2 linked regions of the Methylobacillus flagellatus KT genome follow. The protein of the gene in region 1 binds, or shares a complex with, the protein of each later gene. Links are inferred from orthologs where the notes say so. Each region holds a gene or a part of one and is shown on either strand. Other genes may lie near its edges.

What was found.
Region 2: the proteins of uvrB (region 1) and uvrD are in contact, whole or in part, in a crystal structure (PDB 7EGT), measured with the Thermus thermophilus proteins. The link is inferred for Methylobacillus flagellatus KT from one-to-one orthologs. Residues at the interface, in WP_096411307.1 of Thermus thermophilus: Glu23, Leu25, Arg26, Asp27, Gly28, Glu29, Arg30, Phe31, Arg55, Glu326, Asp327, Phe328, Glu379, Ser382, Gln383, His398, Gly400, Arg401; in WP_096412145.1 of Thermus thermophilus: His654, Arg656, Phe657, Gln666, Asp668, Glu669, Lys680, Arg681, Leu682, Ser683, Lys685, Tyr686, Ala687.

The regions. Positions count from the first base shown.
Region 1 is NC_007947.1:1,398,920-1,402,140, forward strand. The notes cover bases 178-3,074. They hold uvrB (excinuclease ABC subunit UvrB), read left to right. Parts: upstream 178-554; coding sequence 555-2,594; downstream 2,595-3,074. Other genes in these bases: MFLA_RS06745 (pyridoxal phosphate-dependent aminotransferase), read right to left, coding at 178-242; MFLA_RS06755 (Rne/Rng family ribonuclease), read right to left, coding at 2,716-3,074. In the rest of the region: more of MFLA_RS06745, read right to left, coding at 1-177; more of MFLA_RS06755, read right to left, coding at 3,075-3,221. UniProt on the Escherichia coli protein: The UvrABC repair system catalyzes the recognition and processing of DNA lesions. A damage recognition complex composed of 2 UvrA and 2 UvrB subunits scans DNA for abnormalities.
Region 2 is NC_007947.1:369,418-372,641, forward strand. Bases 21-2,920 are described here. They hold uvrD (DNA helicase II), read right to left. Parts: upstream 2,619-2,920; coding sequence 423-2,618; downstream 21-422. Other genes in these bases: MFLA_RS01865 (BPSS1780 family membrane protein), read left to right, coding at 21-428. Outside these bases: more of MFLA_RS01865, read left to right, coding at 1-20; groL (chaperonin GroEL), read right to left, coding at 3,134-3,224. UniProt on the Escherichia coli protein: A helicase with DNA-dependent ATPase activity. Unwinds DNA duplexes with 3'-5' polarity. Translocates on single-stranded DNA with 3'-5' polarity. Initiates unwinding more efficiently from a nicked substrate than double-stranded DNA.

The sequences.
Region 1 (3,221 bases):
TTGAACTTGGCCACGATGGCTTTCTTCAGGCCAGGAATACCAGCGACGGGGGTGTATTTAGTGAATCCTTGGTCAATCGCTTGCTTAGCTGCGTCCTTAATGTGTTGTGGCGTATCGAAATCCGGTTCGCCTGCGCCCAGGCCGATGATGTCGCGGCCCTCCGCCTTAAGTTTTGCGGCTCGAGCAGTAACAGCCAGGGTGGGTGATTCTTTGATGGATTGAACGCGCTGCGAGAGTTCCAAGATCTGAAATCCTATAGAGAAATAATGAAGACGATGGCAGAACGTTAATTTTACTCATATTATCCGCAATGCGGAATACGGAACCTAACGATATTTTGACGGGATGCACGCTAATTTGTTATATGGCGAGCATGGGGTCGCGATCATGGAGTGCCATCGATGTGGCATCACCCGTTCGCTTGAATGCTCTGGTCCTGCTCTTTGGGGTGTGATGGCACCAGGCTTCAGGCTGGTTTACAAGAATCTGTGGCAACAGGCGCGCAGAATCCGTTGGCCTGTTAGAATCTCAGTTCATTCTCATTGGTGATTGATGTGATTGTCACTTTTCCCAACAGCAAATACAAGCTTTTCCAGCCTTTCCCTCCAGCAGGCGACCAGCCGGCGGCAATCGAAGCGTTGACGGCTGGGGTGAACGAAGGACTGAAGTTCCAGACATTGCTCGGTGTGACGGGCTCCGGCAAGACGTATACCATGGCGAATGTCATTGCCCGCACGGGTCGTCCTGCGATTGTGATGGCGCCGAACAAGACATTGGCCGCTCAGCTGTATTCGGAATTCAAGGAATTCTTTCCGCAGAATGCCGTGGAGTACTTCGTCTCATACTATGACTATTACCAGCCGGAAGCCTATGTGCCTTCGCGTGACTTGTTCATCGAGAAGGACTCCAGCATCAACGACCATATCGAGCAGATGCGGCTGTCTGCCACCAAGGCTTTGCTAGAGCGGGAAGACAGTATTATTGTTGCCACGGTATCAGCGATTTACGGTATTGGTGATCCTGGTGAATATCATGGCATGGTGCTGCATATCCATCTGGGCATGAAAATCAGTCAGCGCGATATCGTCAACAAGTTGATCGCCATGCAGTATGAGCGCAACGACTTTGATTTTTCCCGTGGTACATTCCGTGTCCGCGGCGATGTGCTCGATGTGTTTCCTTCGGAAAACAGTGAAACCGCAGTGCGCATCAGCCTGTTCGACGACGAGATTGAGAACATTACCTTGTTCGATCCATTGACCGGGCAGATTTTCAACAAGATCCACAATTTCCGCATCTTTCCGTCGAGCCATTATGTGACGGCACGCGAGGCCACGATCCGCGCGATGGAAACCATCAAGCAGGAGTTGCGGGAGAGGGTGGATTTCTACATCAAGACCGGTAAGCTGGTAGAGGCGCAACGCATTGAACAGCGTACGCGCTTCGACTTGGAGATGCTCAACGAAATCGGCTTCTGCAAGGGGATCGAGAACTACAGCCGGCACTTGACAGGCAGGCAGCCCGGCGATGCACCGCCGACATTGATCGACTACCTGCCCAAGAATGCGCTCATGATCATCGATGAGAGCCATGTCACTGTGCCGCAGATTGGTGGGATGTACAAAGGTGACCGTGCGCGCAAGGAAAACCTGGTCGATTATGGCTTTCGCCTGCCGTCGGCCATGGATAATCGGCCGCTCAAGTTCGAAGAGTTCGAGCGCATCATTCCGCAATGCATTTTCGTGAGTGCGACACCGGCAGAGTATGAAGCCACGCACCAGCAGCGCATCGTTGAACAGGTGGTGCGGCCTACAGGACTGATCGATCCAGAAATCATCGTCAAGCCTGCGGATACACAAGTGGATGATTTGCTGTCTGAAATCAAGCTCAGGGTCGAAGCAGGCGAGCGCGTATTGGCCACGACGCTTACTAAACGTATGGCGGAAGATCTCACGGACTACCTGTCAGAACATGGCGTGCGGGTAAGATACCTGCACTCCGACATCGATACAGTAGAGCGCGTGGAAATCATCCGCGACCTGCGCCTGGGCGAGTTTGACGTGCTGGTGGGCATCAACCTGTTGCGCGAAGGTCTGGATATTCCCGAAGTATCGCTGGTGGCAGTGCTTGATGCTGACAAAGAGGGCTTTCTGCGCTCAGAGCGGTCATTGATCCAGACTGCCGGGCGCGCGGCCCGCAACCTCAATGGCAAGGTCATCTTTTATGCCAACAAGGTGACGCGATCCATGAAGCTGGCAATGGACGAAACCCAGCGCCGTCGTGCCAAGCAGATGGCTTTCAACGCCGAGCACGGCATTACGCCTAAAGGCGTCAACAAGCGTATCAAAGACATCATTGAAGGTGTCTACAGTAAAGAAGACCATCAGCGGGACCGCAAGGTGGCCGAAGAGCGGGCCAGTTATGCCCAGATGACCGAAAAGCAGTTGGTCAAGGAAATGAAGCGTCTGGAGAAAGCCATGCACGAGAGCGCAAAAAATCTGGAGTTTGAAAAGGCTGCCGAGTATCGCGATCAGCTGAGAAAGCTCAAGAATAATTTCTATGGTGCGGAAGTGACGGATGAGTTGGCGGATTGAACCGTGCGGCAAACCCCTACGTATGTTGAAGGCATAAGCTGGGGTTCCTCGGAATAAAGTGTATGTTCCTCAAAAGAAAAAGCCCTGATAAGTCAGGGCTTTTTTTTAATGCTGCTTGAGCTTATTTCTGAGTTTCCACCATCACCAGCTCTTCGCTGACTGCGGCTTCCTTGGCCGCTTTTTGTTGCCAGGCTGCAGGTTTGCGAGGGGCGCGAGGCGCAGGCGCTTCCTCAACAGCGATGACTGCTTGAATGGCTTCGGCCTTGGTTTCTACCAGTTGCAAGCCAGAATCCATCAAGTCGGCCGGCTTCTCTGCTTCAACCTTGCGGCGGCGAGGTGCACGGGGCTTCTTTTCAGGCTTCGCAGCTTCAGTAGGCGCTTCATCCGCCAACGCCTCAAGAGGTTTTTCCTGCTTGGTATCAGCAGGACTCTCGGCTAAAGGCTCGCTCAAGTGAGCTGATTTTTCTTCCTTGGTCCGAGTTTCCTTAACTGCCGTTGCATCAATGGCAGGCAGGCTTTCTTCAGTCACGACCACATCTTTCCTGATGGCGGGCGCAGGCGCTTCCTTTTGGGGCGCAGCTTCAGTTGCAGTATGGACCGTCTCGGTGTTTTCCTTCACCTGGGTGA
Region 2 (3,224 bases), 1.0 Mb from region 1 along the record:
AAGCCATGGCCCGGAATGAAGAGAACCCGGAACAGGTGCTGGAGCAGTCCTTTCCCATCTTGGTCAAGTTGATGCTGCTGCTGACGCCATTGGTGTTGGTGATTTGGTTTGCCCCGGCATTGGTGGCTTACCAAGAGTATTCAGTGGGGCGTGCCATCAAGTCCAGCTTGGCTGCCTTCATTCAGTACCTGCTGCCATTATTGCTGACATGGGTAGCCGTGACATTAATCATCATGTTGAGCATGACACTGGCGGGCGTGCTGGTGGGGATGATGTCAGCGGCCTCCAAGACCATGGGCGGCTTTCTGATGCTGGTGCTGGTGTTTGCCTGCATGCTGTTTGCCAGCGCGTTGATGCTGGCATTCCAGTATGTCAGCAATCGCGACATTTTCAAGATGCCGCGGCCTGGACGTGTTGAACTGCTATAGCGGTTCCAGCTTGGCGTATTCCAGCGCCAGCCATTTCAGCCCTTCACGCCCAAAGTTGACCTGTACGCGCAGATCATTGGCATTGCCTTCGTAATTGACCACTACGCCCTGGCCAAATTTGCTGTGGGCAACGGCCTGCCCGATTTTCCACGGCATGCTGGCTTGAGGGCGCGCAGCTGGAGCTGGAGCAGCGGCCGGGTATTGGCTGGTGCTGCCATAGGATTTGTTCGAGACAGTGTTCAGGCGCTTGACCAACGCTTCCGGGATTTCATCCAGGAAGCGTGACGGGATGCCGTAGCGCACCTGCCCATGCAGCATGCGGCTCTGTGCAAAACTGAGATACAACCGCTGGCGCGCACGGGTCACGGCTACGTACATGAGGCGACGCTCTTCTTCCAGGCCATTGGACTCGTAACTGCTCTGCTCGTGCGGAAATAGGCCCTCCTCGAGCCCACTGATGAAAACGGTATGAAACTCCAGGCCCTTGGCGGCATGCACAGTCATTAACTGCAGCGCGTCGCGGCCGACATCTGCCTGGTGTTCGCCAGCCTCCAGGCTGGCGTGGGCAAGGAATTGCGCAAGCATGGACATGGCGACTTCGCCGTTCTCATCCACTGGCATGCCGATATCCTGGTTCATGAAGGCAATGGCGGCATTGACCAGCTCATCCAGGTTGGCAAGGCGGTCTTCGCCTTCCTTATCCGCAGCATAATGATCCCGTAAGCCGGAAAGCCTGGTGGCGAGCTCCACCTGCTCAGCAAGTGTCAGGCCGATGGATTCTTCCTGCATTTGCTTGACCAGCGCGACAAAACCTTCCAGGCCACGGCCTGGGCGGCCATCACCCGCCTTGGCACAGGCGGCCTGCCAAAGGCTGCTGTCCTGTTGGCGGGCCAGTTCCTGCAATTGTTCCAGGCTGCGCGCACCGATACCGCGAGTGGGGAAATTGATGACACGTAACAGGGCAGTATCATCATCGCCGTTGGCGATCAGGCGTAAATAGGCGAGTGCATGCTTGACTTCCGCCCGCTCGAAAAAGCGTAATCCGCCATAGACGCGGTAAGGCAGTCCTGCTGAGAACAATTCATGCTCCAGGATGCGGGACTGGGCATTGGAACGATAAAGCAGGGCGATCTGGCTGAGTTCTATGCCTTCCTTATGCAAAGCCTTGATCTCATCAACGATGAACACCGCCTCATCCTTGTCGTTGTAGCCTTCGTAAATGCGGATAGGTTCGCCCTTGCCTGCAGATGTCCAGAGATTCTTTCCCAGCCGGTTGCGGTTATGCATGATGATGGCATTCGCTGCGTCCAGGATATTGCTGTGGGAGCGATAGTTCTGCTCCAGCTTCACGACGTTCTGCACATTGAAATCATGCTCGAAGTCGCGCATATTGCCCACCCGCGCGCCGCGGAAGGCATAGATGGACTGGTCGTCATCACCGACGGCAAAGATGCAGTTGTTCGTGCCGGCGAGTAGCTTCAGCCACAGGTATTGCAGGCGGTTGGTGTCCTGGAATTCGTCCACCAGGATGTACTTGAAGCGCTGCTGGTAATGTTCGCGAATGCTTTTGTTGCTGCTCAATAATTCATAGCAGCGCAGCAGCAGTTCCGCGAAATCCACCACACCTTCGCGCTGGCATTGCTTGTCGTATTCTTCGAAGATTTCGCGCATGCGTTGCGAATGGCTGTCATAGGCATCTACTGCATAGGCGCGCAGGCCTTCCTCCTTGCAGCTGTTGATATAGCCCAGCACCTGTTTGGGTGGAAACTTCTCGTCATCGATATTCATCGCTTTCATGACGCGCTTGATCGCAGAAAGCTGGTCTGCCGTGTCCAGTATCTGGAATGTGGGGGGCAGTTCCGCTTCACGATGGTGCGCCCTCAGCAGGCGGTTGCATAAACCATGGAAGGTTCCGGCCCACATGCCGCGGATGTTGATAGGCAGCATCGCACCCAGTCGGGTCAGCATTTCCTTGGCGGCTTTGTTGGTGAACGTTACGGAAAGAATGCCGTGCGGTGAGACTTGTCCAGTTTGGATCAGCCAGGCAATGCGCGTGGTGAGCACGCGGGTCTTGCCGCTGCCGGCGCCAGCCAGGATGAGTGCGGATTGGTGCGGAAGGGTGACGGCTTCGAGTTGCTTTTCATTGAGGCCGTCGAGCAAGGTGGTGGTTGGGTTCGTCATAGCCTGCATTATCGCAGGTGAAAGCAGCGAAGAGAACCGCAGTCGTGACGCTGCAGACGGGCCTTTTTAGTGCATAATTGTAAACAGATGTAAAAAATGCACTTTGAGTGAACTATCCTGCCAAGGCCCGGTCTTATTTTCCAGACGACGCACTCGTCTCCCGCTTTCCTCCCTGAGCGGGAAGCCTTATCCCAATGAGGCTTAAATGCTTAACCCCGATTTTACTCCCCTTTAATCGGGGTTTTTTTTGCCTGTCGCATATACAATATATAGAACATGCCAAGCAGGCAATTGATTCTGCTGTTAATAATAATCGCTAATCAATCAATTGCGAGTATATGCCTAATTTATTCTAGGTGGTGAAAATATTCTGACTGTCAAATGTGACGAATTGACGGCAGTGGGAACCATCGGCCAGTGGGATGCAACTGAGTGAGCATGGTAGGAAATAAAAAGCCCCGGAAAACCGGGGCTTTTTATTTAGCATGGCTGCCTTGTGGCGGCAGCCTGTGAGCGTGGCTGAATTAGAAGCCCATGCCACCCATGCCGCCTGCGTCAGGCATGGCTGGCGCAGCTTCTTCCTTAGGCAGCTCTGCTACCAATGCATCGGTAGTC